DNA from 4 places in the Alteromonas sp. S005 genome. Region 2 is predicted to be linked to each of the others. Evidence: predicted binding sites of a transcription regulator. Region 2 holds the regulator's gene; each other region holds the start of a gene.
The links. Region 2 encodes sigma-54, which starts transcription at its own class of promoters, with help from an activator protein. Its sites were predicted from a motif close to GTTGGCACGNNNNTNGNNT; they were not measured.

Region 1 (7,835 bases), on a different contig from region 2:
CGTTCAGTCTAAACAGCAACAACTCTAAGCGATTCTGCCCAACAAGCTGCGTTCGCTGGTTTACCGAATCTAAAATACCCGACATAGGTCACCTCTAAGTAATACTGGGCATGATCATTGCCTCTTATGATAAGCATAGACAATATCACTAAATTTTTGCAGGTTAAACGACAGAAAAATGACGCCAAAGGTTTGTTCGAATTTCGATAGCGCTTCAACATCGTTAATTAAATCAGCACTGGTTGAAGCATATACGATGCACCCTTTGACTAAAATACTTTGGTAAAACCTGATTTTTACAAATGTAGATTTCACTAAGCATAGCCAATTAATCGTAAACTGAACACGAAAAGTCATGATGAAAAAGATAAACGAAAAAATGCGTATTAATTTATGTCGCTCGTTAGCCTGCTTAGTAGTCGGTTTGCTAAGTGCGCATTGCCATGCAGCAGCGACCAACCATGAGCAAGTTGAAGAAGGTGCCAAGAAGTACTTGATAAATCAACTTAACGATAATGCGCAAGATACTAACATTGATGTGGATATTGTGAAGATAGACGATCGGATAAATATCCCAGAATGTCCAACCGGTTTTCAATACAATGCGTCACAGGAGGCGTTGAGCCAATCCTACATATCGGTTCGAGTAAGCTGTAAAAATAACGAGTGGTATTTATTTACCAGCGGACAAGTAACACGAACAAAAGAAATTGTGGTGACTCAGGGCGCAATTAGTCCCGGTACAGTTTTAACTTCATCAAATTTAACCAAGGCAAAAGTTGACGTAAGACGACTACGCCACACAGCATTTACTGATTTAGAGTCATTAATTGGCGCTCGAATGAAGCGCCGCATTACAGATGGACAAGCAATACAGTCAAATATGCTATGCTTTGTGTGCAAAGGCGATAGAATAACGATTACCGCAGAGATTGCGGGAATGGAAGTTAAGACAGCTGGAATAGCACAGCAAGATGGTGTGGTTGGTGACAATATAAAAGTGATAAACGCCAGTAGTCAAAAGGCTATAATTGCTAGGGTCGCAAGCCCTGAAGAAGTCGTGATACACTTGTAAAAGTATGCGCTAAATATCTACTATTTTGTTCTCAATTTAGCTAAAGATATTTGCCAAATGGCCGATATTAATTACAGAGGCAAAAAAGTAGTGAGGACTGGATATGGCAATTAACAATATAAACAATGGGTTACCCAAAACACCCGTTGATAATGGGAAAGTTGCGCAGCAAAATCAGACGCAACAATCTCAACAACAAGCTTCAGCGCAATCGGCACAAACCGCACAAGCGCCAAGACAAGATTCTGTTTCTTTGACACAGTCTGCTCAGCAGCTAAATCAAGTTCAGAAGAAAGGAACTGAGGCGCCTGTTAATCAGGAAAAAGTAGATCGCTTAAAGAAAGCGATCCAAAGTGGTGATTACAAAGTCAATCCTGAAGTGCTTGCTAATAAAATAGCGAAACTAGAATCCGAGATTTTTGGGACTAAGTAATTCGACGCGAACAAATTAAGGTCTTTTCAACAGACACGGTTAATGAGATAAGTACAGTGACAGAACAAGCGAGCCAGTTAACTCAAGCATTATCACGTCAGGTGGAGCAAATGACTTCACTAGCGACGCTGCTTGAAAAAGAACTGCAGCTGATAAGTTCACGTGATGCAGAATCTTTAATGAATTTGTTGGATGAAAAAGCAGACCTTCTAACGTCCATACAAAATTTGGACGCCGAGATTGAAAATGCTATCAGCAGTGAAAATTCAATGTCGGAGGAAGACGAAGCGTTAATGACTGACGCTAAGAAGCTTCTCGAAGATTGCAAATATCGAACACAGGTCAATCAAAAAGCCGTTGAGCAAGGACAGCTGCGCCTCACACATTTGCGGAATTTGATGATGGAAGTTCGAGCAAAAGAGTCACTCACTTATGACAAAAACGGAAAGCCGAAAGGCGGAACCTTAGGTTCTGGAGTGAGTGCTTAGTTATCTACGTCGCCTTTTAACGTCGCGGTTTATTAAGCCCATCTGCTGTTAATTTCACTTTGTGACTACGCACCTTTATTTACTCCATGATGAGTTTGCTGGTCCCGCTTCTCTTTGGGTTTGTTTCTAGTAATACTTCACATCCTTCACTCGACGTGGCTTTGCAGTCGACAAGTAAATATCGTAAACCTGCTTCATATCCAGAGAAAGTTCGGTAACGTAGGTATCATCTCCCACAGGATACGTCTTAACTACCTCGGCACCTCTAATTACTCCCTCAACCGACGCGCGTAATGTTTCGCTGTCAACGATAAGACCCGATACAGACTGTCTACCTTCAATTTTTTGACCATATACCTGCTCGGTTAACTCACGGTATGCATCTAATTTTGACGCTTTCATTGCCATGATCAATTTCATACTGTCGGACTCGCCATTTTGCGATGAAATTGGCGCATAGCCTACCGCTTTTAAAACAGGATAAGTTTCAGGTTCAACGGTTTCCCATTCGACGTGTTTATCAATAATGCCGCAACTGCTCAATGATATTGCCAGGCTAAACATGGAAGACCGCAAGAGTAATTTTGAATTCTTTAGTCTGTTCAACCACATAACTTAAAACCTCTGTGTGCATCAATAGTGAGTTAGTGACGTCTAAATGTTGACCTTATTAACCTTTATAAGCTAGTCGCATTTAAACAAAGCGTTATGAACAAGATCTAACTCTATAAAGACGCTTTGCAGTCACCTATCTTGGTAATGGGGAAACAAGCAATAAATGCGCCCGTTTTCTCTTAAAGATAACTCCCCTCTTTAATTGGCACTTTTTTCGCATAGTTTCCACATAGGTGACGACATTATGTAAGCGCAATAGCTAAGCGACCACAGAGGTGCGACGTGCGACAAACAAGCAGAACAACGCTAATGGCATGTTTAAGTAGAGCCATGGCGGCAGTTTGCCTACTTGGCCTTATGGCGGGGCAATCCCATGCCGTTTGGTATGAAGCCACGGGACAAGCGGTAGTAATGAGCGGTGACAAAGAAGCCGCAAAACGCGCAGCAACACAAGACGCGCTTAAACAAGCTATGTTGTTCGCTGGGGCATCAGTGCAAAGCGTAGCCAAACTAACAAATGGGCTTTTGAAAAACGAAGAAATGACTATTCGCTCAACGGGTGAAGTCGAGCAGTTAGAACTCGTGAGTGAAACTTATAATGGCGATGTAATGACAGTTAGTGTGCGTGCAGACATTTTTCCAAAAGGAAAAGCCTGCTCAGCGCAGAACGACGAAAAGCACTTTGCTACAACTCATTTTAGAATAAGAAACAGAGCACAACTGACCCAAGGAAATATTCCGCACTTTGATAAGGCGTTTACACAGCGATTAGCTAAGGCAATGCAAGAACAGACTGATAACCTCAGACTAACTTACGTTGCTCCCCATACGGCAAAGTTTGATAGCCGTTATACCGACAAAAACGTTCGTACGCTATCAGATCAAAGTAACACGCAATTCGTTATTATCGGGGTTATCGATGATGTAAGCGTTACGCAAAAAGAGGCATCCGTGTTTACACCGTGGCGAAGCGAGACTTCGCATCGTTCGTTTGCGATGTCTGTACAAGTTTATGACGGAATAAACGGCGGTCTGTTGTTCAGTTCCTCTTACGATACTAATGAAGAGTGGACGTTTGATAGGTTTGAAGACGTAGATGAATTTTCATCGACCTTTTGGCAATCACGCTACGGTCAAGCAATTGACACGTCAATCAGTCAATTAATAGAGGATATTAAAGAAGCGACAGCCTGCCAACCAGTTACTGGGCGAGTCATCAGTATTGCGAATAATAACATTTCGGTATCTCTCGGGCGAGATAATGGCATTTCTGAAAAAGATGAACTATACCTGTATCAGGCCAAAGAGGTGGTCGACAATCGCGGTAGAAAATATCTTCAATATACGCTCTACCCCGGTACATTTATTGTGGATAGTGCATTTGGCAATTCGTCTGTGGTAGTCAACACCACGACGGGAATTACAGCGAATATTCAGGAAAACGATTTTGTAGTTAAGAAGTAAGTCAGCTTTCTCATTATCAATTGCTTATCGCTATGGTTGGAATATCAACAAGGCCGTGTTATACCTATAACAACGTATTATATTCGATACTTAAAATTTAGGTAAAGACAAGTACTCTACCTTATACTTTAGTATGACCTACACAAATCAAATATGACCCTTTCTCTGTTTGCGTCGCATTGCTTAGCATTAGTAGCCTTGCTACTGGCTGGACAACAACTAAGGGAGCACTATTTCATCGAGTTTCCAAAGTTAAAAGAAGAAGTTAAAAATAATTTTGGAGCTGACAAAGCATTACACGTCAATGCGCTTGAATCTAAACTTCATGACCTTGAAAATAAGGCCGTCAAAGAGCAACTTATCGGTGTTAACACTTTTTTTGACGAGCACATCCAGTACGCTACCGACGATATAGTGTTCAAACAAAAAGACTATTGGGCTACGCCTTCGGAACTTTTTGGCCATTCTCGCGGAGATTGTGAGGATTATGCCATTGCAAAATACGTAGCTCTGCTACACTTAGGTATCGATAGTTCTAAACTTCGTCTTATTTATGTAAAAGCGAAGATTGGTAGAAGCCGAGTAACGCAAGCCCATATGGTTTTGGGATACTATGATTCCCCTTCATCAGATCCTTTAGTACTCGACAGTTTAGTGTCTAATGTGTTGCCAGGCTCCAAACGTACGGACTTAATTCCTGTTTTCAGTTTTAATGATTCAGGTATTTGGCAGCCAGGCAAAACTGCACAGGTTTCCTCATCCACCAGCAGACTATCAAGGTGGCGTGATGTTATTGAGCGCATGAAACAGGAGGGGATTAGCAGAAGGTCTTAGGAGTCTATGTCAATAACAAGAGAGTTATGGCTTGCCATAGCAGTCGTTATCCTTGTTGCAATTGCCGGTAGTGTCACAATTCACGGGTTTACTACGAAACAATACGTAGAAGAGCAGCTTTATTCAAAAAACCTAGACAATGCAAGTATGCTTGCCCTAACTCTAAGCGGGCTTGAAAAAGATCCTGTTTCACTAGACCTCTTCATAATGTCGCAATTCGACATTGGTCACTACGCTTCCATTGTACTTCAAAAATCTGACGGTGAAATTGTCTCTGCACACACTCATGAAGTGCAATTAGATGAAGATACACCAAAGTGGTTTTCAGATAATTTTTCTCCCATAGTCAAACCTGGTGTCGCCCAAGTAAGCGAAGGTTGGGGTCAGTACGGCTCGGTTTATGTTGAAACAGACACTAGTTTCGCCGTTGCGTCTATGTGGCGAGCCACGCAACGCCTAATTTTAGGCTTATCGCTCGTAGGGATATTTCTAGGCCTATTGGGAGGCTGGGCGCTGCGCTTCATTATTCGCCCTCTTGATGGCGTTGTACGCCAAGCAGAATCCTTTCAAGAGATGCGGTTTATTCAACTTAAAGAGCCTCGCACATTAGAACTAAGACGCGTAGTTCGCGCAATGAACTTTCTCGCTACTAATTCGAAAAAGATCATGGAAGAAGAGAACACGCGCCTCGATCTGATGCGCTATAAAACCCAGTTTGATGACGAGTCTGGAGTCGCTAACAGAGATTACTTCATTTCAATCTTAAAAGGGCAGCTGGCTTTCAGAGACACTGAAGGGGTGAACTGCCTTTTCTTCGTAAGATTTACCGAAGGCGAAGGTTTCTTGCGCTCACCAGCGACTATCAGAAAAAAGCGTATTCGCGATTTCGTAGAGGAAATTAACGACAGCCTTTCATTACATCACGATAAATTTACAGACAGTCGTATTGCAAGAATGCAGAAAAATGAATTTGCTATTTTGCTTACAGAAACTCATGATGCCGTTGCCATATCAGAGGCAATTCACGGTGCTTGCTTAAGCGCGTTCAGCAACAAAGGGGATCCTAAGGTATTTCAATCTGTTGTTAAACTTCGCCCTGACGACAGTTTTTCTGCCTTGTTAATGCGGGCAGATGCGATGATTGATGAAGCAGAGCTGGTAGATATGGACGAACCCTTCATAGAGTCCACACTCAAAGAATTTATTAGCTTAGTAGAACAAAAACGCTGGGAAAAAGAACTACAAAATACTATTGAAGAATGTGGCGTAAAAACCTTTAACTTCCCCGTTTTGGATATTGATCGCAATTTGGTGCACTACCAAAGTTGGGCGGGCGTCACTATCGATGGCGAACTAAGAAAAAGTGGTTATTATACCCACTGGGCTCGCTATCTGGGGCTTTTACCCCAGCTTGAGCTAACTACGGTTACCAGCTTAATTAACTATATAAACCGCACCAATACAGACTCGAAGTTTGCCTTTTTGTGTTCTGAGCAATTAATGCTTAATCCTGAAGTTCTTGCTCAACTTTATTATCAAATTGGAAGCAACGAAAAAGCCGCAAAACAATTATGCCTTGAGGTGCGAGAATCCACCGCTACGCGCTTCCCCGATGAGTTTAGAGACTTTTGTACAACGCTCAAAGCCAAAGAATGCGAAGTGGGTTTAAAGCGAGTTGGAGAATCCTTCTCGCAATTGTTGAACGTTCAAGAGATGGGATTGGATTATGTGAAAATCGATTCAGCGTTTATGGCAGATATCGACTACAACCCAGCCAATCACGCCTTTATACGTGGCTTCTGCTCTCTTGCCCATACTTTTGGCATAAAGGTCTATGCAGACGGCGTAAAGCGTTCAGATTACCAAGAACTGTTTATTGAATTAGGGATAGACGGTGTGGTCTCGCATATTGAAGTTATAGAGCATCTTTTAGATGACTAAACTCACCTATACGAAGCAATAAACTTATCCGGTCTTTCGCTTCAAACTTATGAAGGAGCGTACCTACATATTCTTTAACGGTACGCTCAGTAATACCATGCTCTCTTGCTATCTCTTTGTTACTTAACCCTTCCAAAATACCATTCAATACATCTTTTTCTCGGTTTGTAAGCCCTTGCAATGAGGGTAGAACCCGCTTCGTTTGCATATTAGCGGCTATATTTGATGTGGTCTGTGTTAATAACTCATTGGGCAACCACATGCCTCCCGCCTCAATAACACGTGCTACTGAAGAGAGAAGAGATTGTGTACCCAATGCATGGCAGTACGCTCTAGCGCCTGACATCAACGCCGTTTGCATTTCTGTCCGGTCATATTTGTAAGTTAGCAGTACAAGGTTGTTAACTTTTTGTTTGGCCTCTATTAGCTGTTGACGCCAGCTATCATCTGTTGTCAAAACCCAAACGCAATCGCTCTCATCACACTCCAACTGAGTAACACTACTATAACTGGACCAAGTGTAGTGAGTCAGTGCACCTTGTAAGTCTTTTTCAGCAATGAAATGTCTCATTAACGCTCCCTCAGCGCAGAGGCTGTCACATTAAACAAGGGCGATAAAATATAGTTAAGTACCGTTTTCTTACCTGTCAAAATGTCTACTTGCACAATCATACCTGGCAAAATATCTAGAGACTCATCGGCAATACTGCGCTTTGTTTCTAGCCTTACAAGGTAGTAGGTTTCATCTTTTTCATTGGTGATAGCATCTGCGCTAATGTGCTGAACTTCAGCCGTCATTCCGCCATAAATGGTAAAGTCGTATGCACTAAATTTCAGAATGGCCGGCTGCCCTTCTCTTATAAATGCGATATCCTTTGGTGAAACTTTTGCCTCGACAATGAGCTGATCATCTTGAGGAACAAGCTCAACAACCGCACTTCCAGGCGTGATCACACCACCCACCGTGTTGATAAGTAGCCGTTGA
Region 2 (7,835 bases):
GCTAAACGTAGCGCACATTATTCAAGGCGAGGAAAACAAAGCAGACGCGCTTGCCGGGTTAATGAAAAGCCTTGGGTTAAGCCAAAGAGAAGTTGCCGCCGTAGGTGATGACATGCCCGATACTGGTATGTACCAACATGTAGCGGTAAAAATTGCAGTCGCTGATGCTCATCCTTTCGTTGCAAAACAAGCGAACTGGATCACCACACTGCCGGGTGGCTTTGGCGCAGTCCGAGAAATATCGGATACCATCTTGCAAGCTAAGGGCGTGGCAAACGATATTTTCGGAGCTAGTGTATGAGCCAATTTGGCTTCAATCGCTTGGGTTTAAGCATATCGGCGCTATTTATCTTAGCGCTGTTGATGTATGTCCCAACTTGGATGGAAGAGCAGCCTGAGACGCAAGGTAGCAGTCAAAATGATGCGCTTAAGCCTGCATATAAGGCAAAAAACTTAACTACAACCTTGTACAACCAAGACGGCGAGTTAAATCACAAAGTCTTTGCAGAGTCTATGGAACACTACGACCAATTGGGTTTCGTGTTATTTCAGCAGCCTAAATATACTCTTTATACAGAGAGTGCAACATCACCTTGGGTTGTGACTGCGCAGGAAGGAACGCTGTATAACAATGAGTTAATTCAGCTTGAAGATAGCGTTGTTATTGAAAATAAAACCAGCGATGATTTTGTCAAAAGCTTATCCACCGAATACATCCAAATAAATTTAAACACGAAACAAATGACATCTGATCAACCCGTTGAGATACTGGGTACGCAATACCTTATTTTAAGCAATGGGTTTAACGCGAATTTACGCACACAAGAATACGAGCTTTTAGATCATGTACAAACCACTTATTCCCCTAGCAACTAGCTTTCTACTTGCCATCGCTAGCGGTGCGGTACAAGCCAGTGAAGAAGATTTTTCACAGCCCATTAAAATAGGGTCAAATACCCAGTTTATTGATGGTAAAAACAAAACGGCTCTGTACAAGGAAGACGTGCTGATTACTCAAGGTTCACTCCTCATTGAAGCGGATGAAGTAGAAGTTATTGCTACTGATGGCAGCGGCCGAGAAATATTTATCGCCCGAGGGAACCCAGCAAGCTACTCTCAATCATTAGAAGACGGTACACCGGTATCAGCCAAAGCTAATGAAATTCGCTATGAGGTGGTTAATCGCACTATTTCTCTGGCGGGTAATGCCGAACTACAGCAAGATTCTAGTAAAGTACAAGGGGATAAAATTACGTTCGATATGATTACTGAACAATTGCTTGCAACAGGTGGCGCCGGTGAAAATGGTGAAGGTCGAGTAACAACAGTGTTTACTCCTGACACTATTCGTAAAACGTCGTCTAAGAAAGACAACGAGGGCAATGAATAGCAATGGCAACTTTGAGCGCTAAAAACCTTGCTAAATCGTATAAATCGCGACAAGTCGTTCGCGATGTGAGTCTTTCAGTTTCTACTGGGCAAATTGTCGGTCTTCTTGGCCCAAATGGTGCTGGTAAGACCACCACTTTTTACATGATTGTGGGCTTGGTCAACCTAGACAAAGGCAAGATTGAAATTGATGATAGTGAGCTTACTCATCAGCCAATGCATGAGCGCGCACGCCGCGGTATAGGCTACCTTCCGCAAGAAGCGTCAATTTTTAGAAAGCTTACGGTACATGAAAATATCATGGCCATTTTGCAAACCCGTAAAGATTTAAATTCACAACAGCAGGAAGAAGAAGCGGACGCACTACTTGATGAATTTAATATCAACCATATACGTAATAGTACGGGAATGAGTTTGTCAGGGGGAGAACGGCGTCGCGTAGAGATTGCTCGCGCTCTGGCAGCAAAACCACAATTTATTTTGTTAGACGAACCATTTGCCGGTGTTGATCCAATATCAGTTAATGATATAAAGAAGATAATACAGCATCTGCGAGATAGGGGTATTGGTATCCTTATCACGGACCATAACGTACGTGAAACATTGGATGTTTGCGAAAAAGCGTACATTGTGAGTCATGGCGAGCTTATTGCGCAAGGAACTGCGGAACAGGTTTTAAGTAATCAAAAAGTAAGGGACGTATACCTAGGCGAACAATTCAGGCTATAGTTAGTGTAACCGAATTGTCATTTTTCAGTTTCGCTCTGGTATATTTAATTTAGAGCATTTAAATAAGACGTAGATGAAACCATCTTTACAGCTAAAATTTAGCCAACAACTTACCATGACACCTCAGCTGCAGCAGGCTATTAAGCTGCTGCAGCTTTCTACGCTTGATCTCCAGCAAGAGATTCAAGAAGCGCTCGACTCTAATCCGCTTTTAGAAGTGGAAGAAGGTAGCGACGAGCCACAAGTAGAAAAGAACAATGTCGATAGTGACGATAGCGCTGCTGAAGCGACAGCTTCTGCATCAAGCGACACGCTAGAAGCAGGAGATGCACTGGAGAAGAACGACCTTCCCGATGAGCTGCCTATCGACAGCACCTGGGACGAGTACTACTCCGCCTCTTCTGCGCCTGCGCCTGGCCCGTCTAATGATGACGAACAAATCTTCCAAGGTGAAACTACCGAAGACATCCAAGAGCATTTGCTTTGGCAAATGCGCCTGACTCATTTTTCAGATACTGACCGCGCTATTGCCACAGCTATTATCGACTCAATTGACGAGTCGGGTTATCTAACCGTAACCCTTGACGATATCTTAGAAGCGGTTAATGACGATGACTTAGAAGAGCCTATCGAGATGGACGAAATCGAATGTGTGCTTAAGCGCATTCAGATGTTCGACCCCATTGGTTCGGGTTCCCGTAACCCTCAGGAATGTCTTATGGTGCAATTGCGCCAGTTCTCGGACGACACCCCTTGGCTCACTGAAGCAAAGCAGCTTATCGAGGAATATTCGGACTTACTGAGCAGTAAAGACTACCGCACGCTTATGCGTAAGAGCCGATTGAAAGAGGATCAGCTACGCGAAGCAATGCGTTTACTTCAAACCTTGAATCCTCGTCCAGGTAGTGCTTTAGTTACTAAAGAGCCTGAGTATGTCATACCTGATGTTTCAGTAACTAAGAAAAATGGCCGTTGGGTGGTTGAACTGAACCCTGACAGCCTGCCTAAACTAAGCGTAAACCAACAGTATGCTGCGATGAGTCGCCGTGCTAAGAACAGTAGCGATTCACAATTCATCCGCTCGCACATGCAAGAGGCTAAGTGGTTCATAAAGAGCCTTGAATCTCGTAACGATACCTTGATGAAGGTTGCAAATTGCATTGTGCAGCAACAAATGGGCTTTTTTGAGCACGGCCCGGAAATGATGAAACCAATGGTGCTAAATGATGTCGCAGAAATGGTAGATATGCACGAATCCACTATTTCACGTGTGACAACGCAAAAATACATGCATACGCCCCGTGGTATCTTCGAGTTGAAGTATTTCTTTTCAAGCCACGTTGCAACCGAGTCAGGTGGTGAATGTTCATCCACAGCGATTCGTGCATTGATCAAGAAGTTAGTGGCTGCGGAAAATCCTAGCAAGCCGCTAAGTGATAGCAAGATTGCTTCGTTGTTGGCCGAGCAAGGCATAAAAGTCGCTCGGCGAACAATAGCAAAATACCGGGAATCGTTATCGATCCCGCCGTCGAACCAACGCAAAAGCCTTATCTAACCGGGCTTAATAATATAAGGAAGACGAAATATGCAAATCAACCTTACTGGTCATCATGTCGAAATCACCGACTCTTTGCGTAATTATGTCGATACGAAGTTCAGCAAACTTGAACGTCACTTTGATCACATTTCTAATGTGCATGTCATCCTGAACGTTGAAAAATTAAATCAAAAAGCTGAAGCGACTGTTCATTTAAGTGGCGCTGAAGTATTCGCATCCTCAGAAAATACCGACATGTATGCGGCGATTGACAGCATGGTTGATAAACTCGACCGGCAGGTAATCAAGCATAAGGAAAAACTGAAAAAACATTAGTAGTTAATTAAGCATGGATATACAAGCCATCGTAAGTCTGGACCGCACCGAGTGTGCGGTTCAGTGTAATAGTAAAAAGCGAATTCTTGAGATCATCGCTGATATCGCTGCCAAGCATAACGATAACATCGACCAGGCAACGGTTCTAAATAGCTTGATGGCTCGAGAACGTATGGGTAGTACGGGTATTGGAAACGGCATAGCACTGCCTCACGGTCGCCTGGCTGGCCTTGATAAGGTGATAGCAATTGTTGTAACCAGCACGCCTGCTATCAACTTCGATGCCCTAGATGAAAAGCCTGTAGATATTTTTTTTGCACTTCTCGTTCCCGAAGAGCAAACCGAAGGACACCTTCAAACATTAGCTACCGTTGCTGGCAAGCTAAGCGACAAAGAAACCATTAAAACAATACGACGTGCAACAAACAGCGACGAAATTATTTCTGCATTAAGTTAGACAATAAGCGCTTAAACATTATAGGCAGGCGCTTAAATCAACAACGCGTATGTGATGAAACCAGAATATAAGGGAGAGTTTAGGTGAAGCTGATCATAATCAGTGGTCGTTCAGGGTCTGGTAAGTCTGTCGCACTTCGCGCATTAGAAGACTTAGGTTATTACTGTGTTGATAATATCCCAGTTAATTTGCTTCCTACCCTTACCCATACTGTTGTTGATGAATACGATCAAGTTGCGGTAAGTATTGACGTAAGAAACTTACCCAAAAATCCTGATGATTTGGTAGAGATTCTAGACTACCTGCCTTCTTCTTGGTCTATGACTATAGTGTACATCGACGCAAGCGATGATGTACTGGTTAAGCGGTTTAGCGAAACGCGCCGTCTTCACCCTTTAGCCAAGCTAAATAAGTCTCTCTCAGAAGCTATTAGAGCAGAGTCTGCGCTGCTCGCTCCTATTACTGAGCGCGCTGATTTGTACTTAGATACAGACAAGCTAACAATACACCAACTCGCAGAGCTGATCCGAGAACGTATCCTAGGTAAAAAGAGCTCTCGCCTTGTACTGGTGTTTGAGTCATTTGGCTTTAAACATGGCATACCCAAAGATGCCGATTATGTTTTTGATGCGCGCTTTCTACCAAACCCTCATTGGGAAACGGACCTTAGACACCTCACTGGATTAGATGCCCCCGTTGAGGTGTTTTTAGGCTCACAACCCGTAGTGACCAAGTTTATTTGGCAAATTCAAAATTTAATGACCACATGGCTTCCCCATTTAGAACGCAACAATAGAAGCTATGTGACTGTGGCTATCGGCTGCACTGGCGGCCAACACCGCTCTGTCTATATTGCCCAAACCTTGTCAAAAACCTTCGGCGAAATACACCCTGATGTGCAAATTCGTCACAGAGAGCTCAACCAATAATGACTATCAAAAAAACACTTACTATCGTCAATAAATTGGGGTTACACGCCAGAGCTGCCACGCAACTGGTACAGCTGGCTAATCAATTTGATGCCAAAATCATTTTGAAAAAAGGTGATAAAGAAGCAGACGCTAGCAGCGTTTTAGGCTTAATGATGTTGGAGAGTCATCAGGGCGAACAGGTCGATGTTATTGTTGATGGTGATGACGCAGCCGACGCACTTGCAGCTATTGAAGAGCTGATTGAAGGTAAATTTAACGAAGACGAATAGCGGTAAGTCAACTTCCCTTTGCTGAATTAATCAACAGTTAGCACTGTTAAGTAAAATTCTCTTGTAGAACCTACGCAATTATCATGACAGACTTAATATAATTGCGATATTCTACACATACTTAGGCTACACAGCTTCTATTTTCAATCTCAGCATAGTAGGAATAACGCCTTATGGCAGAAGCGCTTGTTTCTAAATACGTACAAACACAGTTACGCGCTCTTAACGCTGCATTGATCAACGGTCAATTTGTCTCTGTACGTAAACTTCTGCTTGAACTTCCCCCCTCTGATGTTGCCCATATTCTTGAATCTAGCCCTAGCAGGACTCGCGATGAGTTGTGGGAGCTGATTGATAGCGATTTTCACGGTGACATTTTAGAAGAACTGTCTGACGATGTTCGAAACGGTATTATAACAAAGATGCTTCCCGCCAATGTGGTTGACGCACTTGAAGAGATGGATACCGATGACTTAGCAGAAACGCTAAGCAGCCTTCCTGAACCTGTGTTAGCAGACATTCTCGACTCAATGGATGCACAAGATCGCGTGCGTGCAGAGCAAGCACTGTCTTATGGTGAGGAAACCGCTGGTTTCATCATGAACACCGATACCATTACCTTGCGTCCTGACGTTACCATTGATGTAGTTCTGCGCTACATTCGTTTAAAAGGTGAGTTGCCGGAAAATACAGATACCTTTTATGTGGTAAATAGAACCGATAACCTTGTTGGCATTGTTCCTGTCACCCGTCTACTCACCGCAGATACCGACGAAAAAGTGTCTGATGTCATGGACGAAGAATCGGAAGCCATACCGGTGCACATGCCTGACGATGAAGTGGCTAGCCTATTTGAGCGTTACAACTGGCTTTCGGCACCGGTAGTTGATGAAAACAATCGTCTAGTAGGACGAATTACCATTGATGATGTAGTTGATATCATTCGTGAAGACGCTGAGCACTCTATGATGAGTATGGCCGGTCTCGATGATGATGAAGATACCTTTGCACCTGTTATGCAAAGTACTAAACGTCGGTCCGTATGGCTGGCCGTTAACCTTGTCACTGCGCTAATGGCTGCGATGGTAAGTGATTTATTCGAAGCCACGTTAAGTCAACTTGCCGTGTTAGCTATCTTAAATACCATAGTACCGAGCATGGGCGGCGTTGCTGGTAACCAAACCCTAACGCTAGTTATCCGCGGTATGGCGCTCGGACATGTTAATGCCAGTAACTCGCGCTGGCTTATTAGTAAAGAAATTTCTATTGGCTTTTTAAATGGTGCTATTTGGGCGGTGCTTATTGCCTCTGTCATCGCCCTCTGGAAGCGGGACTACATGCTGGGTGTCATTATTGCCTTTGCTATGATGGTAAACATGATTGCGGCGGCACTTGCGGGCGCAACCCTCCCCATGATCATGAAGCGTCTAAAAATAGACCCTGCGCTTGCCGGTAGCGTTATACTCACCACTATCACTGACGTGGTTGGTATTTTTGCTTTCTTAGGCACGGCGACCCTGTTTTTAATTTAAGTATATTGGCTCTACTAAAATTAAATAAGGTGTGATTTGTGTCTGCATCATTTTGCATGTGCGCTAAGGGCTTTTTAAACGCTAAGGGCTTCTTAAGCGCTAAGGGCTTTGGCGATATAACCATGAATATTAAGCTTGTACCCTACTCCCCAAACGGTTTGTACTAGCTGGCCACCATTTTTAATACTGTTAACTTTATCAAGTTTAGTGCGCAGTCTGTTGATATGGGTGTTTACTGTGTGTTCATAGCCTTCATGGTTATACCCCCACACCTCACTAAGTAGCTGATTGCGAGAAAAGACCTGATTAGGGTGGCGACAGAAATAATTCAACAAGGTAAATTCTCGTGCCGTTAGTGCTAGCACTTGCCCGTTTATTGTCACGCTGTGATACCTTTGGTCTACTTGAAGCGGGCCTATTTCAATGCGCTCGTCGCCACTATCAACAACTCTCGAACCATCTAAATTCGGCATACTTCTGCGCATGTGAGAGCGAATTCGCGCTGAAAACATCCGTTCATCGTAAGGTCCAGAAACATAATCATCTACCCCGGCTTCATAGTAGTTAGCTTCATCGACCCCTTCGTCTCTTTCACTTGGTGTGGTCACATCGCTTTCAACAGCAACAACCCAACTTTCAGAATTGCTATCAACT
Region 3 (7,835 bases), on a different contig from region 2:
TCTAAATATTTCGATGGGGCAAGCCGCGAACTCGCTCGCTCAACTTATTGAAACGAAAATCGACATTTCTATACCTAAAATCTCAGCCGTCACGCCAACTCAGCTCTACAGCCTTTTATTTGAAACCGAAGATGCCTTTTATACCCGTCAGTCTTTCTTAGGCGATGTGCACGGTGAAGTCATGTCCGTGCTGTCACAAGAAGGTTTGAGTGAAGTTGCTACTTTAATGGATTACGACGAACCGTTAAGTAAGGAAGATATTCAAGAAATCATTCTGGAGCTTTGCAATATCTTAGCGGGCGCATGTTTAGCTGGCCTTTCTGATCAGTTAGAGCTTACCACCAACTTGAACATGCCTACGTTGTTTTTACCCGATAAAGCGAACTTTGATGAGCTCCAGTGGCAGCATAGCTTGGTGATGGAAGTTCAGTTCGTTATCGCAATTTCCTCATTTAGCATGCGCGTTGTGTTTTGTTTGGACGATGAATCTCTTGCTCGCATGAAAAACACATTGGATGAGTTACTCGCATAATGTTTGAACAGCTGGTAGGTAAGTTACCTGTCGGAATTGGTGTAGTCGATGAAAGCTTTAACGTCGTTTATCTCAACGACTTCTTTTTAGATCGTCTCCCTCACAAAATGCGCGACTGTTATAAAGACACGCCTGTGGTTGAGTTGTTTCAAGGGCAAGGTAAGTTCCTTAAGCGTAGGCTAAAGTCGGTATTCGTATTACAGCACCCAAGCTTTAGCTATTGGGAGCAAAGACCGCATATATTTCCATTCAAAAGCTCTCGGCCTATTACGGGCGAAGAGACGCAGATGTACCAAAATATGGAAATTTTGCCTATTAAAGATAAAAAAACCGGGCAGCGTTTAGCCTGTATATTCTTGCAAAATGTAACCGCTCAAGCGAGCTATTTCAGAGCCCAGCAAAAACTTTCCGAAGCCCTAAAAAAAGAGCACGAAGCGCAGCGAAAGCTCATTCGCAAACTCGATACCGCCCAAAGCCAGCTTATACAAGCTGAAAAGATGGCCTCTACGGGGCAACTTGCAGCTGGTATAGCTCATGAAATTAACAATCCAATTGGCTTTGTAAATGCTAACCTCAATACGCTAGATCAATACGCATCGCACCTTCTTGCGATTTGTGACGGTGTTAAAGGGCAAATTGAGCTCTTTAATGACGAGCTTAAGGAACAAATAGATGCCTTATTTGAGTCGAATCACTATGACCTACTGAAAGACGATATTACTGAGCTAATTGCAGAGTCTACTGAAGGCCTTACACGGGTAAAAGATATTGTCGAGAACCTTAAAAACTTCTCACTAGAAACTGCCGAAGGTATGCAGACTGTAGATATTTGCGCCATATGTAATCAGCTCATCACGCTCATTTCAGCCCAATACAGCGCCCCCCAATATAAAATCGACTGTGAGAAAGAAAAGGTGGAGGTTATGGGAAATCCAGGACCATTAAAACAGGCGCTGATGAACGTAATGATTAACGCTGCACAAGCGGTAGACGGTAAGGGCTTCATAAAGCTCACTGTAATTGATGCTGCTCAATCAGTAACGATTAAAATACTGGACTCAGGTTGCGGTATCCCAGCCAAACACTTAAAACGCATTTTCGAGCCTTTTTTCACCACTAAACCCGAGGGGCAAGGTCAAGGACTGGGCCTTTCCGTAGCTTACACAGCCATAGAACAACACCATGGTAAAATATCTGTTAGCAGTAAAGAAGCAAAAGGAACTGTCGTAGAAATTACGATACCTAAAGCCCCAGCCGCGCCAGCGCCTTCAAGCGAAGAAAATGAAACGGAAGACTCTCAGACAGTTTAGACACTCATTGTTATAAAATGACAAAAAACTATTAACGCCTTAAGATATCGGGCTATCAGGCTTATTTAGCTCGCTAGCTTACTCGCTTCACACACTTTAAATATATACACACCTTCCTCATTAAGTGTTCGCGAAATACACCCTTCATTTAACAGGTAATTAAGGTGAGACAAACACTCGGCCACCGCGAACACCATGTTACGGCTTGAAAGCTTGCGCTTAAACATAACTGGTAATAGTTCCACTACCGTTCGAGGCTTCTCACAAGCATCTAATAATGCTCTAAGGTGCTCGTGGTGATGTGCAATGAGCGTGTCTACTCGCTCGTGAAGACCAATAAAGGGAAGCTTATGTGCGGGTAATACTGTTGTATTTTGCGGCAAACTTTTAAATTGGGGCAACGTATCTAGGTAATCAGCTAAAGTATTAGCGTCAGGCTCCGTTGAATAGGCGCCAATATTGGGTGTAATGATGGGTAGAATGTGATCGCCAGAAATAAGAATATTTTTCTTTTCATTGTAAAGGCAGGCGTGTTCAGGAGAATGGCCGCGACCAACCATAACTTTCCATTCATTGTCGCCAAGCGATAACGTCATACCATGTTTTAAACGGGTGTAACTTATAGGAATTGGCGACACAACACTGCTGTACCCGTTACCCTCGCCTGACGTCAGCTTTGTAATCATTGATTCATCAAGCCCTACCCGTCGATAATATAGTACATCCCTCTCATTAGTAGCACCGTTTCTACCTGCTGCGAAGGCTCGCGCAGTGAAATATTCAGTTTGGGTCATATAAAAGGGTACGTCACACTTATCAGCAATCCAACCTGCTAACCCTACATGATCAGGGTGTAAGTGCGTAACAATAACGCCAACGATCGGCTCGTCTAGTTGCTTAAATATACACTTCCAAAGGGATTTGGTGGTGGACGTTCCGATGCCAGTATCAATTACTACCCAGCCGTTTTCACCTCGAATCAAATACAGATTAATATGATCAAGCTCAAAGGGAAGAGGCATGGTTAGCCAAAGTACGCCTTCGGCTACTTCAATTACCTCGCCCGGTTCTACCTGTTTGTTGAATAGATACTCCATATCGCCCTCACTTTTTATAACCTGCATCTTTTCATATTCGCTGAGTCGTTCCACTGTTCCCAATGGCTGTTGAAATAGCTTTCGTACGACTGGCTTGTATCGATAAAGATTTACTCGATAATGCTTATGCGTAAGCTCAGAACTATGTTGTTCGTTTGATACCTTGGTTTTAATGCAAGATAATTAGAACAAGTCTCGTTCTAACTCGCTCTGCTTACAAAAACAAACATATCTGTCGAATAGAGATCTATAGGAGCCGGTGATAACAAACGTTATACTATGGTCTTCGGTCCTTATAGCACACGTACCTTGTTAACTTTTGTGCTTTGCACTGAATACGGAAGTTTGTGGTTATTAAAATTTAAGTAGTGTCGACGCCCGTAGGACTTTCCTAATAAATTGACACTTTAAAAAAGCGGTTAGTAAAAACAAATTCATGTCAGCCCCAGTAATACAGCAAGGGTTCATACTCAACAAAAGTACATTTACCCAGCGAGGTAAAGTATATGTTGAACTGTGGGTCAAAACCGCCAACAACACCGCTAGATTAATATCGTCCCCTCAAAACCCCACTTGCTTCGTGTCCCTTGACCAATCTGCAGCATTGAACGACATTGCAGCTCGCATTCCAGCTAAGATCAGCATTTCAGAAGATGGTTTTTACACACTAGAACAAGTTCCTGTGGCTACCGTCAAGACCGCCACCGAATCGCACATGCATCAGCTTCGTCAACGCGCCCAAGAGCACAGTATTGTATTGTATGAAGCCGATATTCGCGTAGCCGATCGCTATTTGATGGAGCGCTTTGTATATGGCGCAGTGGAGTTTGTTGCTCCACAAGTTGTTGATGATACGTCACAAATTGTTATAGAGAATGCGCAGATCAGGCCCTGCCATTTCAGAACTTCTTTTACATCGTTAAGTATAGATATTGAGTGTAATGAACACGAGGAGCTGTTCAGCATTGCACTCGCAGGTGAAGGAAAAAGTGTAGTGCTGCTTGTTTGCCCACCGAGTTTTATTGGGCAGACATTACAGGAGCAAGAAGACAGTCCATACACGCTCATTACGGTTGGGTCTGAGAAAGAACTGCTAGAAGCCTTTTTTTCACACCTTACCTCCTACGACCCAGACATTATTTTGGGTTGGAATGTTAAGCAATTTGATATGGCTGTGTTGGGCCGCCGTGCTAAGGCAAATTCGCTCAATTATGCTATTGGCCGCCATGGCCGAGAGGCTTCAGTAAGACAGTGGGAAGATCAGACACTCGTTGATGTGCCGGGACGATGCGTGATTGATGGTATCGAAGCACTTAAAACCATGACTTATCAGTTTGAGTCCTTTTCTCTTGACCACGTATCCGAAGAACTGCTCAGCGAAAATAAGCTTATTCAAGCGACCGACAAGCTTGAAGCCATTAAGCGTCTTTATCACGACGACCCTGTTGCACTTGCTAACTACAACTTTAAAGACACCGAACTGGTAAACCGCATTCAGGACAAAACCCAGTTTATTGATTTTTTAGCATTACGCAGCATACTTACGGGTTTAGATATGAGTCGCCCCGGTGGTTCGGTAGCGGCGTTTTTAAATGTTTATTTACCTAAGCTACACCGCAAGTATTATGTTGCTGGAGTAAGACCTGAAAATGGCGGTTTAGCTAGTCCGGGTGGTTATGTCATGCGCTCCCAACCTGGTCTGTACAAAGATGTTTTAGTACTCGACTTTAAAAGCCTATATCCTTCTATTATTCGCACTTTCAAAATTGACCCGTTAGGGCTTGCAGAAGGCCTCAAGTCTCCTGGCACCGCTATAGAAGGCTTTAAGGGTGCAGTATTTAGCCGTGAATCACATTTTCTACCTTCTATTATTGAAAACCTATGGCTTCAGCGCGACGAAGCCAAAAAACAAAAAGATGCGCCACGCTCTCAAGCGATTAAGATATTGATGAACTCCTTCTATGGAGTACTTGGTAGCGGAGGCTGTCCTTTCTACGACCCTCGTCTAGCGAGTTCAATTACTTTGCGTGGGCATGAGATCATGCAAACTACCGCGAGTTGGATTGAGGGACTAGGCTATACAGTCATTTACGGTGATACCGATTCAACCTTTGTGCATGTTGAAGGAAATACTGCTCTCGGTACGCCTTCTGAAACAGGTCGCGAGCTTGCAAAAATTATTAATCAGAAGTGGGCTGAGTTACTTAAACGTCAGTTCGACATTGACTGCCATTTGGAGATTGAGTTTGAATCTCATTTTTCTACCTTCTTTATGCCAACAATTCGTGGCTCTTCTGAAGGCAGTAAGAAGCGCTACGCAGGGATGAAAGACGGTGAGCTTGTCTTTAAGGGCCTAGAGAACGTGCGTTCAGATTGGACAGTGCTTGCTAAAGAGTTCCAATACGAATTATACAAAAGAGTCTTTACCAATGAACCTGTAAAGCAGTACATCAATAAAGCCCTAAACGCGGTAAAAGCGGGAAATATGGATGACAAGTTGATCTATAAAAAGCGACTTAGAAAACCACTTTCTTCGTATGTAAAATCTCTTCCTCCTCACGTAAAAGCGGCGAGACGGGCCGACAAGTTATTTGAAGAAAAGGGATTGCCACTTCGCTACCAATCTAATACTTCCATAGCCTATGTAATTACTGTTCAAGGGCCACAAACAGTAGAAACTATCTCTGCGCCGCTTGACTATGACCATTATATCGAGAAACAGATAAAACCCATTGCTGATAGTATTTTGCCAATGATATCCCTTAGTTTTGAACGCATAGCTAACACCCAACTTTCCTTATTTTAATTACGTTTATCTGTATGAAGATCTTTCAGGCTTCGTTACAAATTAACAAAAGCGTTCCAGCCTCAATCTTTTCTCCTATTAAGTTATTGTTTTTATTTTCAATACCTTACCTCTTTGGCACGACAAGTGAATAAAGTATCTGTGAGTAACTAAATAGGTTTGTGCGAAGGTTTAACTTCAATCAACATGCGTTCAATTTAGTGATTAGGGCAATTGATAGCCCGTGTTCGCAAACAGAAACAGAAGGAATTTGATTATGAAGATCACAAAGTTAAGTATGATTACTAGTGCCGTTGTTGCCGCTACACTTTCTGCATCAGCACTCGCAGGTCACCATGAAGAAAAAATTTCTAAGAGCTTTAATGCGCTCGACCAAGACGGTAATGGCTACATCGTAGGCTCAGAGTCATCAGGTATTATCGACAGCATGTTAGTATCAAAGATGGATACCGACGGTGACAGCATGGTTAGCCGCGCAGAGTTCAACACATTTGTTGATGAAAAACCATCTATGTTCAGTGATGAGGTTATCACTCAAGTTCAAACAGAAGGCACTACAGACGCTGTGCTAACTGAAGAAGGTAATCCAGCACTTTTTTCTAAAGCTGATAATGAAATGATTTCAGAAAAAAATAAGGAGTTGCGTACTGAGATGTCTGCAACAGCCAATACTCAGTTCACTAAAATCGATATGGATAGCGATGGTAAGATTAGTGAGAAGGAACTAGTAATGGCCGACGTTGAAGGCGACTTTGATTCAATGGATGAAGATGGTGATTCGTACATAACCCGTATGGAATACCGTACCTATTTTGAAGAGATTGAATCAGAATAGTTAAACTAAGTAATTCATAATATTCCCAACTATGTAGCCCCGCTTAAAGTGCGGGGCTTTTTTATTTTCTTTCTCGACATAAAGCCCACGAAACTCCTTAACTAGCCCCATTTAGAAAACGTCCTGCGACGAAACGTTAATATTACTCGTTGAACAACACCATATACGACTAACATCTTGTCGACAAAACTCATTTGCAACAATATTGTTAATAATGATTAAACATTTTGTAATGTAATTACGTGATATGTAATCAGCGCAATATTCGTAATTGTGTATTTCACTTAAGAATACTTAATAGTGGCTATCATAAATTACATTTAAATCAGATGCGTACGCGCATGGAGGCAAGAGACAATGGAATCAAAGTTACAGCTAAACACAGTACTTCCACTTCAAAAAAGTGAGTTTAGAGGTCCTAGTAATGCCGATCTCACATCACTCACAATTGGTCAATATTTCAAAAAGGTTGTCGACAATTATGGTGATAACCCTGCAATCATCGTAAAACATCAAGATGTTCACTGGACCTATCTGCAATACTGGCGTGAAGTAGAACGCGTGGCTTGTGGTTTAATTGCCAATGGTGTGGAGCCAGGTGATCGAGTTGGGATATGGTCCCCCAATAACATCGAATGGTCACTGGTACAAATGGCCACGGCCCGGATTGGCGCGATTATGGTGTGTCTCAACCCCGCTTATCGTCCTGATGAATTGGCCTTTGCTATCAACAATGTTGGGGTAAAGCATTTAGTGATGGCGCAGTCTTTTAAGCAATCAAATTACGTCGCCATGCTGAAAGAGCTTGCACCTGAAATAGACAGCCAAGATAAGAACACACCAAAGCGTCCTCTAACGCTTGCTAAGCTGCCTTCACTTAAATATGTATACACGATTGGCGATATGACTGTAAAAGGATTAGAGGCTTTTTCTGCATTGCAAATAGAACCAACAGCAGCGCTTCAATCTAAATTGGAGGCCGTTGAATCGAAACTTAGCGCAGACGACAACATCAATATCCAGTTTACTTCCGGCACGACGGGAAACCCGAAAGGCGCAACGCTAACGCACGGAAACATTCTAAATAATGGGTTATTAGTATCACAAGCAATGAGGTTCACACACAAAGACAAACTTTGTATTCCAGTACCGCTCTACCACTGCTTTGGAATGGTATTAGGCAACTTAGTTTGCTTAGCATCAGGAGCATGCGCAGTATTCCCTGGAGAGTCTTTCGACCCTGAGACAACGCTGC
Region 4 (7,835 bases), on a different contig from region 2:
GTAAACGATCATCCTCATCATCGTCGGCCATCAATATATTTATTGGTTGGGTTTGTTTACGCGTCATTGTGTATCTCTCCATTATTATTGTTAGAACCAAACGGCTCGCTATCCACTGGGATAATTATAGTGAATGTGGCCCCGTGACCTTGCGCGCTCGTTGCAGTGATCTGACCATTATGTCTTTCTACTATTCTTCGACATACGGCAAGCCCTATGCCCGTGCCCTTATATTCACTCCTACCGTGAAGGCGCTGGAAAGGAGCAAATATTTTCTCTGCGAATGACTGGTCAAAACCAATACCATTGTCAGTAACCGTAATTTTTATCCAATCGTATTCCTCAGACATTATGATATCTCGAGTATCTTCTTCGCTTGCTTCTTGTAAATTGATTTTGACAACGGGCGTAACGCCTTCACTTTGAAATTTAAGCGCATTAGAGACTAAGTTTAAAAACAGTTGCTCGAGCTGTGTCTTGTCACCACGAACGGTAGGCATATTCTCGCTAACGTCTACCCGCGCTGATTTTTCATCAATGGCGATTTCTAAATCGCTTAATACGCTTTGCACAACCTTGTTTAAATCTACTTCATTAAAATCTTTGCCACGGGTTGATACACGAGAAAACGCAAGGAGGTCAGATATAAGCATCGACATGCGCTCAGCTGCGTTTAGCATTCGCGCTAGATAATCTTTACCTCTTTCATCAATAACCTCGTTGTATCCAGACTCTAGCCGGTTGCCGAACGCCCTAATTTTGCGAAGTGGTTCCTGCAAATCATGCGAAGCAACGAATGCAAAATCTTCCAATTCCCGGTTACTTCGGGCTAGCTCATCAGAATAAAGGCTAAGTTCCTGTGTTCGTTCTTCTATGCGACTCTCTAAATCCTCATTTACACTCTCAAGATCAGCCTGATACTTTTCGTGCTCTCGCGAATTTATTTTTAATAGCAGGAAAACCGCAATAACGAGTAGTAGGGTAGTAGCCGATGAGATGATTAAGGTATTTACTGAGTCTCTTCGCAAGCTCATCAAATTTGCTAAATGCGTACCTTGCATATCACGTTCAGACTCATCGATTTCGCGAAAAAGTACTTCAAAACGTTTATAAAGCAGAATACCTTTATCGCTTTTAACCAGGTTAACAGCCTCTTGCTTACTCCCTTCCTTAACGAGTTCTACTGCTTGAATAACCTCGTTGACCTTGGCCTTGGTTAGCTTAAGCAATTCCTCAATTCTTACAGTTTGCTCATCGATATCAGACGAAAAAGAGCTCACCTCCACTTCGTCCATTAACTCGCCGATAACGCCAAGCGATTCAGTGTAGTCAGTGAGATATTCTTCGTCATCTGTAAGCATGTAGCCTCGCTGGCCTGACTCCACTCGGAGCACAGCAACGTGAAGCCTGTTTACCGCATTAATTACTCGATTAGTTGTAAATAATCTGGCTTCAAGTGCCGAGAGGTCGTTGAGTGTGCTTACCACGTAAAAAGAGTTTGCTGTCATAACGACAATGATGACAACAACCAAAATTATCCAGCTGTAGATGGAAGACAGAACTTTAGAGATCATTTATTTGTTCCGGATCATTTTTGCCTAATTCTGATGTCATTTCAGATAGGGTTTCGCTGCAGTCTTTTGCACTGCTTATTATTTTATCCAACGCAGCCAGTGCTTTCTCAGGAGCAACGTCTCCGTTCAAGGCCATTTTTACTAGCTCTGCCTGCATAGATATTCTATTTAACGGCTTCCGAGCATCATGTACAAAAACACCCAGTCGTGAAAACTCTTCGCTAGTCATGTTTAATACCTCTTATTATTCATCTTTGCTTAGGTCGCCGTAAGCATGAAGACGGTTGTATAGGGTTTTAGTACTTATTCCTAACATTTCTGCTGCAGTAGTCTTATTGCCACTTACTTTCTCTAAGGTGGCGTAGATGAGCTCTTTTTCTACATCTTCAATGGTTCTTCCCGCTTGAAGGGCAGGTGTCGTACTTTGCTTTTGTGCAAAAGGAGATTCAATAGTTTTAGGTAATTCAATCTCACTCTTTTCTGGGTCGCTCATGATAGCTGCACGGTGAACAAAGTGTCTTAACTCACGAACGTTACCTGGCCAATCGTAGGCTTGAAGGGTCTCTAGCTGATTATCTTCCCACTTAAAATTAGAGCCGTTGTCTTTGTTAAACTCTGCAATAAAAGTTTTTGCCAAAAGAGGAATGTCTTCTTTTCTTTCACGCAAGGGAGGAATGGTAATTGGGAAAACAGCCAGTCTGAAATAAATGTCTTCACGCAACACTTTGCTCTGTGCGATCTCTTCCATTGTTCTATTTGTTGCAGAAACCACACGGCAATTTACCGGAATTGACTTTGTGCCACCTACGCGAAGCACTACTTTGTTTTCGAGTACGCGCAAAAGGTTAGGCTGCATATCGATAGGCATTTCTGTGATTTCATCCAAGAAAAGGGTACCACCCTCTGCCTGTTCAAAAACGCCTTCTTTACGACCTACCGCACCTGTGAAAGCGCCTTTTTCATGACCGAACAGTTCACTACCAATCAATTCTTTAGAAAATGCACCACAGTTTGTGGCAATGTAAGGGCCCTCACTTTCTGAGGCTCGGTGAATTGCAGCAGCAACAACTTCCTTACCCACACCACTTTCGCCTAACAACATTACGTTAGCGCTGGTTTTGCTGACTCTTGAAATGAGTTTGTATAACTCTTTCATCACGGGTGATTCGCCAATAAGCAAGTCGAAGTGTTTTTCAATCTTTTCTTCTGCTGGCGCTTTTGCTTTTGGTTTCTTACTTAGTACCGCCTCAATTTCTTCACGTTGAATTGGTTTTACAAGATAGTCTACGGTGGGTCCACACAACCCTTTTATTACACTCTTTACTGAAGGATGGCCTGTAATGAGAGTTACACGGGGTCGCTTAGGCAGCGCATCAAGTTCGTTGAATAGGTGAGCACCGCTTCCATCGGGCAGCATAAAATCTAACAGCACATGATCGAATGTTTCTTTCTCAAGCCAGTCACGGGCTTCTGCTAACGTAGCAGCGGTCAATACGTCATGACCTAAAAATTCAATGATAGTACAAGCTACTTCTGTAAACTCGGCGTCGTCATCAACTAAAAGTACGGTTAGCACACGGATGTCCTTCTCTATTACTTTCCATCAAAAATATGGAATAAAATCAATGTTATATTTTTACCACAATGAGAGAGAAAAGGTAACTGGATAGCTCTTTGTAGTCACACATTTCTATGCATTGTGTTTTCGTTTAACGGTAATACCACATTCAATTTAAGCGCGTTGCTCATAGAAACACATTCCCTTGAATTCATTGTTACGATTTTACTATCGCAATTCGCACTAGAAATTTAATTTGTTAATTTAATAATGAGTGTTACCAATTTACACACTGCTGCAAAAAGTATTCCCAATAATTTGCAAATTCTACTGTGGAGAGGCGCTGGCACATTTTTCGCACAAATCTGAATACGATCTACTTTTCTGAAAATAAGGGTGTGGATGTCATTTGGCGAGTATTTGCGCTCTTTTCGTCCGTATCTCGCCCCTAAAATTAGTGGAATACAAGATAAATTGTATCAAAGGAACTGAAAATGTGGGCAAAAACAGCTGAAAGATCAATGACATTGACTGAGCTGCTGACGAAAATGCAGCCGCGGTCAAAGCAAAACATATTTTATTTCGGAGATTTTTGGGAAGTCATGGAAAAGCGCGGCTTTGGTCCCATGTTAGCGCTCCCTTCTTTTATTGCTTGCACCCCTGTCGGCGCCATTCCTGGAATTCCATCTTTAACAGGTGTAACGATTTTACTTATTGCATTGCAAATTTTACTCGGTAGTAGGCACCCTTGGTTGCCTCGAAAAGTAATGGATATACAATGTGAGGCTCATCGACTACGCGATATGCTTAAAAAAGTAAAGCCCTATGCAGCACGGGTTGACCGCTTTCTCGTTCCACGTTGTTTCTTTATGAGGCAGCCTGTGTTTCGCTCACTGATTGCATTAAATTGTGTAGGGTGTGGCTTAGTGATGATACCCCTCGAACTAATTCCATTTATGGGGTTAATTCCAGCATTAGCAGTATTCATTATGTCCGTAGGAATGGCAACAGACGACGGCGCAGTGGCTTTGGTAGGTGTGTCGATCTCACTATTTGGCTTTGTACTAGGTTTTCAACATTTACCGGCGGCGGTTAGCTAACACAAGTTATTCAGTGCAAGAGTCCAACATGAATTCCGAATTGGGCAAGTTCATTGTTTGGTACCTCAATTCCCCCATAAATGCTCGAGCTGCTGGACCTAATGTATCTCCATCTTCAAAGGAAAGATAAAGAAGTGCTTTTCTTAACGCAGCATTGTTATCTATGGGAAGTGGAACCAAAGTTCCATTTTCTAATTCGTCTTTTATTATTGCAATAGGTAGCCACGCAAAGCCTAAGCCCTGAGCAATGATATCTAACGATGTTCTTACGTGACTCACTGTCCAGCGTTGTTCTGCTCCTAACCAACCAACATCTGCTTTGCGCTCTGCGGAAGAGTCGCGGACGACAATCTGGCGATGACTTTTTAGGTCTTCTAAAGTAAGGGTTCTATTCAATTGATGTAAGGGGTGCTCGGAATGAGCAACAGCGGCGAACTCAATTTCACACAAATCTTCACTAAACCCACTCGGAAAGACAAAGGGAGAGATGCCCAAATCTACTTTTCCGCTGCTTAACAATGCATTTGCACCACTAAGTACGGTCTCTTCTATTTCTATACGCAGTAGGGGAAACTCAGCAGAGACTTTAGCAAGCACGTTATAGAGCAATTCAGAAGGAAAAATAATATCCACAGCTATGCGCAGCGTTGTTTCGGTCCCCACTTTTAAACTACTCGCTACTTCTTCAAGCTTGTGAGCTTCGTTAAGCAAAAACGAGGCGCGACGATACATAAGCTCGCCTTGTGGAGAAAGCTTAACTTTACGGCCAATATTTTCAAACAGTGCTACACCGATAGCACTCTCTAGTTTTTGAACCGCGTGATGCACACTAGATTGACTTTTATGTACTTCTGCAGCTGCTTGATTGAAGCCACCTGCATCAACCACGGCTTTAAACATTCGCCATTGTTCTAATGTGGATTTAAGCATACGCGCCCTCTACTTATGTGTTGAGAGAGTTATAGCATAGTCCTATAGTACAAGTCATTTTTCGAGTGCTTGGTTGATGGTAGGTACAGGGCAGGTTACAACTGATACATCGTCGTATCCCATACGCATTAGTTGCTCAGCTGCTAATTTCGCACGAACACCAGATGCACAATGTATGTAAAGTGGTACCGATGCCTCTTTGAATTGCTCTAGCGCTTTCATTTCTAACACGCCCCTAGGAATATTGAGAGCAGAAGGTACCGGTTGGCTTTCTGCTTCTTTGCTCTCCCTTACATCAATGAGTGCTCCATTGTTGCTAGATAACTCTTCAAAGGCTTGTTCAGCAGTTATACAACGAATGTCGAAGTCAATATTTTTAATTCGAGTTTGGATATCTATTAGCATGGCGCTTCCATTATCTAACTGCGTCTTGCGACTAAAAAATAAGGTTAATCTAATATATTGATTGAAAAACGATAAGACAATATATATTGCCGAATTTCATCGCATATAATGGCAAGTCGGCAGAATAGTTTATACTTTAGTATAATAAAAGGCTAAATTGTTGTCAGAATACTTTATAGATACGGAGCGTTTATGTCTGAAGATATGGTAATAGGTTCAGAAGACATTATGGAACACGCAGCGGAAGCTGAGATTTTCCTAAAGCAATTTGCGAATAAAACACGTCTTTTGGTGCTTTGTTCGTTACTGAAAGAGGAAAAGTCGGTTACCGAACTACTAGAAATAATCGATGTTTCTCAGCCTGTGATTTCTCAGCATCTTGCATTGCTGCGAGAATCAAAAATGGTAGCGACTAGAAGGGAAGGCCAAACAATTTACTATCGCATTGTTGATGAACGCGTAAAACGCCTTATAGCGCTGATGGACGAATTTTTCTGCGAATAGCCTATTCGTGTTGGCAGTTTAAACTACAATGTCCGCGGAATGACGGACATTGTATGATTTAGCACGTCTTTAGCGTTTTATCTAAGCTTATCTATCAAGCTGTTTGCACAACATATCAATATAATCGTCTTCTGAAATTCTATCGCTATCAACCTCTGGTCTATTAACTAACTCGTCATGACTGAGTTTCACTTCAACACTGTGCGCAGCCCAATCGATATTTTTAATATCATTCGGCAATAACGCTAGATGTTTGCCACCAGGAAGCCAGTTATTGGTATCAACAACCAGCATTACAATTTTCCAACTTCGGGTGTCTATTATAAAGTTACTAATGTGCCCAACGTTATCGGTGGTAGTAGCAACTTCATAGCCTCCCACTTCTCCAACAGCCCTTAAATGATTACTGGCTTTTTGGGGGTGAAGTGTTTCAGACTCTTCCGCTTGTTGTAATTCAACAAGTTCATTGGGGTGTGCAAACTCACCCCACGCTCCTGGACCAATCCAGTAGTAACCGTAGCCAAAATATTTAAAGAGGTTTTCCTCGTACTCACGAGAGACGGGCTTATGCTCGTCGATTGATGGGCTGTTCTTTAGCTTTTCAACAGTCATATTTATATGGACAGTGTCATCATCGTACACAAGTTCTGTCACGGCGATGGGAGATATAACTACTTTTCTGCTAAGCGGAAGCCACGTATTTGTATCCGCGACCAGATAACGTACGGTAAACGTCTCATCGTCAAAAAGAATATCGCGTACGCCTCCTACTTTGTCATCAACGGCATGGATGGAAAAGTGGGTAAGCTGTTTTGAACTAATGATCATCGCGCGTCTCCTTTGCTAGGGCTCTTTGTATAGAGCAACAGTTTTCATTGGTTAACGTCACTCTTTATAACTCTAAGTGTAGACAGTCCTTAACCTTTCTTCATTTTCTTCTTGCTTAGAGTTGATTGAGATCATTTATCTGTAAAAACAAAAAAGCTCGCCAGAGCGAGCTTTTAACGTGCATGTCAAAATTAGGCTACATCGAACTCTTCTTCAGAATAATCGTCGTCGTAATCTGATTGATTGCTAGCACTGCTGTGCAGGGTATAGAAATGCTTTTTGCCTCGTGCCAGCTTGACGTATTTTGCCCACGCTTTTTCGAGGTTATTTGCTGCTTCAACTTCGCCACTAATGAACTTCACGAAGTGTTGCTCGTCTTCGCTTTCTGGTGATAGAACACCACTTTCAAGACCTAATAAGGTCTTGCCGTAGTTGGTTAAAATATCAGCTTCAGTAATACTAAAATCCCCAGATTTGCGAAATCCATAGGGAAACTTTTGACGGTCAATAAACGGTTTTGCAGATAGTCGAATAGCTAAACTTTTCATGTTGTACCCAACGTAATGTTTTGTTCAGCGCACTTTTAAGTTAAATAAAAGCAAAGATAAAACAAAAGATTTTTTTCTTATCAATAAAAAATTTTCAACAGAGTAAAAAAATGGAACGTGAGGAAATTTTTATTAAATCTGCGCTTAGTTGAATAAGGTGGAATGCATCTTCATTAATTCATAATGTTCTGAAATATATACGTATTTTTGAATTCCTCTTCTGCTTTCTCTATAGGCGCATTGTCACAAAAATGACACACATGCTTGCCAAATACGTCTGTGAAACTACAGTAAAAATGCCATCAAAAATTCTTGTCGCTACGATGATTAAAATTCGTTTTCTATTTAGCCGCTTGGGATAATAATTGAGGGGTTGTTAATAACCCTG

Region 1: a site for sigma-54 is predicted at 2,813-2,831, ahead of V7R55_RS03600 (flagellar assembly protein T N-terminal domain-containing protein). Genes of this name have one in related genera too.
Region 3: a site for sigma-54 is predicted at 5,859-5,877, ahead of V7R55_RS00010 (EF-hand domain-containing protein). Genes of this name have one in related genera too.
Region 4: a site for sigma-54 is predicted at 3,475-3,493, ahead of V7R55_RS17740 (exopolysaccharide biosynthesis protein). Genes of this name have one in related genera too.

The regions. Positions count from the first base shown of each region.
Region 1 is NZ_JAZETN010000002.1:234,981-242,815, reverse strand. Features, by position in the region: gene V7R55_RS03625 (chemotaxis protein CheV) at 1-85, opposite strand, end outside; gene flgA (flagellar basal body P-ring formation chaperone FlgA) at 356-1,075, shown strand; gene flgM (flagellar biosynthesis anti-sigma factor FlgM) at 1,179-1,508, shown strand; gene flgN (flagellar export chaperone FlgN) at 1,565-1,996, shown strand; gene V7R55_RS03605 (LPP20 family lipoprotein) at 2,123-2,560, opposite strand; gene V7R55_RS03600 (flagellar assembly protein T N-terminal domain-containing protein) at 2,894-4,075, shown strand; gene V7R55_RS03595 (transglutaminase-like cysteine peptidase) at 4,229-4,909, shown strand; gene V7R55_RS03590 (bifunctional diguanylate cyclase/phosphodiesterase) at 4,916-6,850, shown strand; gene V7R55_RS03585 (response regulator transcription factor) at 6,825-7,421, opposite strand; gene V7R55_RS03580 (HlyD family type I secretion periplasmic adaptor subunit) at 7,421-7,835, opposite strand, start outside.
Region 2 is NZ_JAZETN010000005.1:19,370-27,204, forward strand. Features, by position in the region: gene kdsC (3-deoxy-manno-octulosonate-8-phosphatase KdsC) at 1-301, shown strand, start outside; gene lptC (LPS export ABC transporter periplasmic protein LptC) at 298-876, shown strand; gene lptA (lipopolysaccharide transport periplasmic protein LptA) at 845-1,390, shown strand; gene lptB (LPS export ABC transporter ATP-binding protein) at 1,393-2,118, shown strand; gene V7R55_RS08110 (RNA polymerase factor sigma-54) at 2,192-3,673, shown strand; gene hpf (ribosome hibernation promoting factor) at 3,704-3,991, shown strand; gene ptsN (PTS IIA-like nitrogen regulatory protein PtsN) at 4,005-4,448, shown strand; gene rapZ (RNase adapter RapZ) at 4,532-5,377, shown strand; gene V7R55_RS08130 (HPr family phosphocarrier protein) at 5,377-5,649, shown strand; gene mgtE (magnesium transporter) at 5,823-7,181, shown strand; gene V7R55_RS08140 (response regulator transcription factor) at 7,274-7,835, opposite strand, start outside.
Region 3 is NZ_JAZETN010000001.1:866-8,700, reverse strand. Features, by position in the region: gene V7R55_RS00030 (chemotaxis protein CheX) at 1-532, shown strand, start outside; gene V7R55_RS00025 (sensor histidine kinase) at 532-1,842, shown strand; gene V7R55_RS00020 (MBL fold metallo-hydrolase) at 1,908-2,939, opposite strand; gene V7R55_RS00015 (DNA polymerase II) at 3,376-5,745, shown strand; gene V7R55_RS00010 (EF-hand domain-containing protein) at 6,002-6,580, shown strand; gene V7R55_RS00005 (AMP-binding protein) at 6,938-7,835, shown strand, end outside.
Region 4 is NZ_JAZETN010000020.1:39,809-47,643, forward strand. Features, by position in the region: gene V7R55_RS17720 (response regulator) at 1-67, opposite strand, end outside; gene V7R55_RS17725 (sensor histidine kinase) at 57-1,574, opposite strand; gene V7R55_RS17730 (hypothetical protein) at 1,564-1,803, opposite strand; gene V7R55_RS17735 (sigma-54-dependent transcriptional regulator) at 1,819-3,150, opposite strand; gene V7R55_RS17740 (exopolysaccharide biosynthesis protein) at 3,627-4,232, shown strand; gene V7R55_RS17745 (LysR family transcriptional regulator) at 4,239-5,162, opposite strand; gene V7R55_RS17750 (rhodanese-like domain-containing protein) at 5,217-5,567, opposite strand; gene V7R55_RS17755 (ArsR/SmtB family transcription factor) at 5,760-6,071, shown strand; gene V7R55_RS17760 (PRC-barrel domain-containing protein) at 6,159-6,899, opposite strand; gene maoP (DUF413 domain-containing protein) at 7,091-7,447, opposite strand.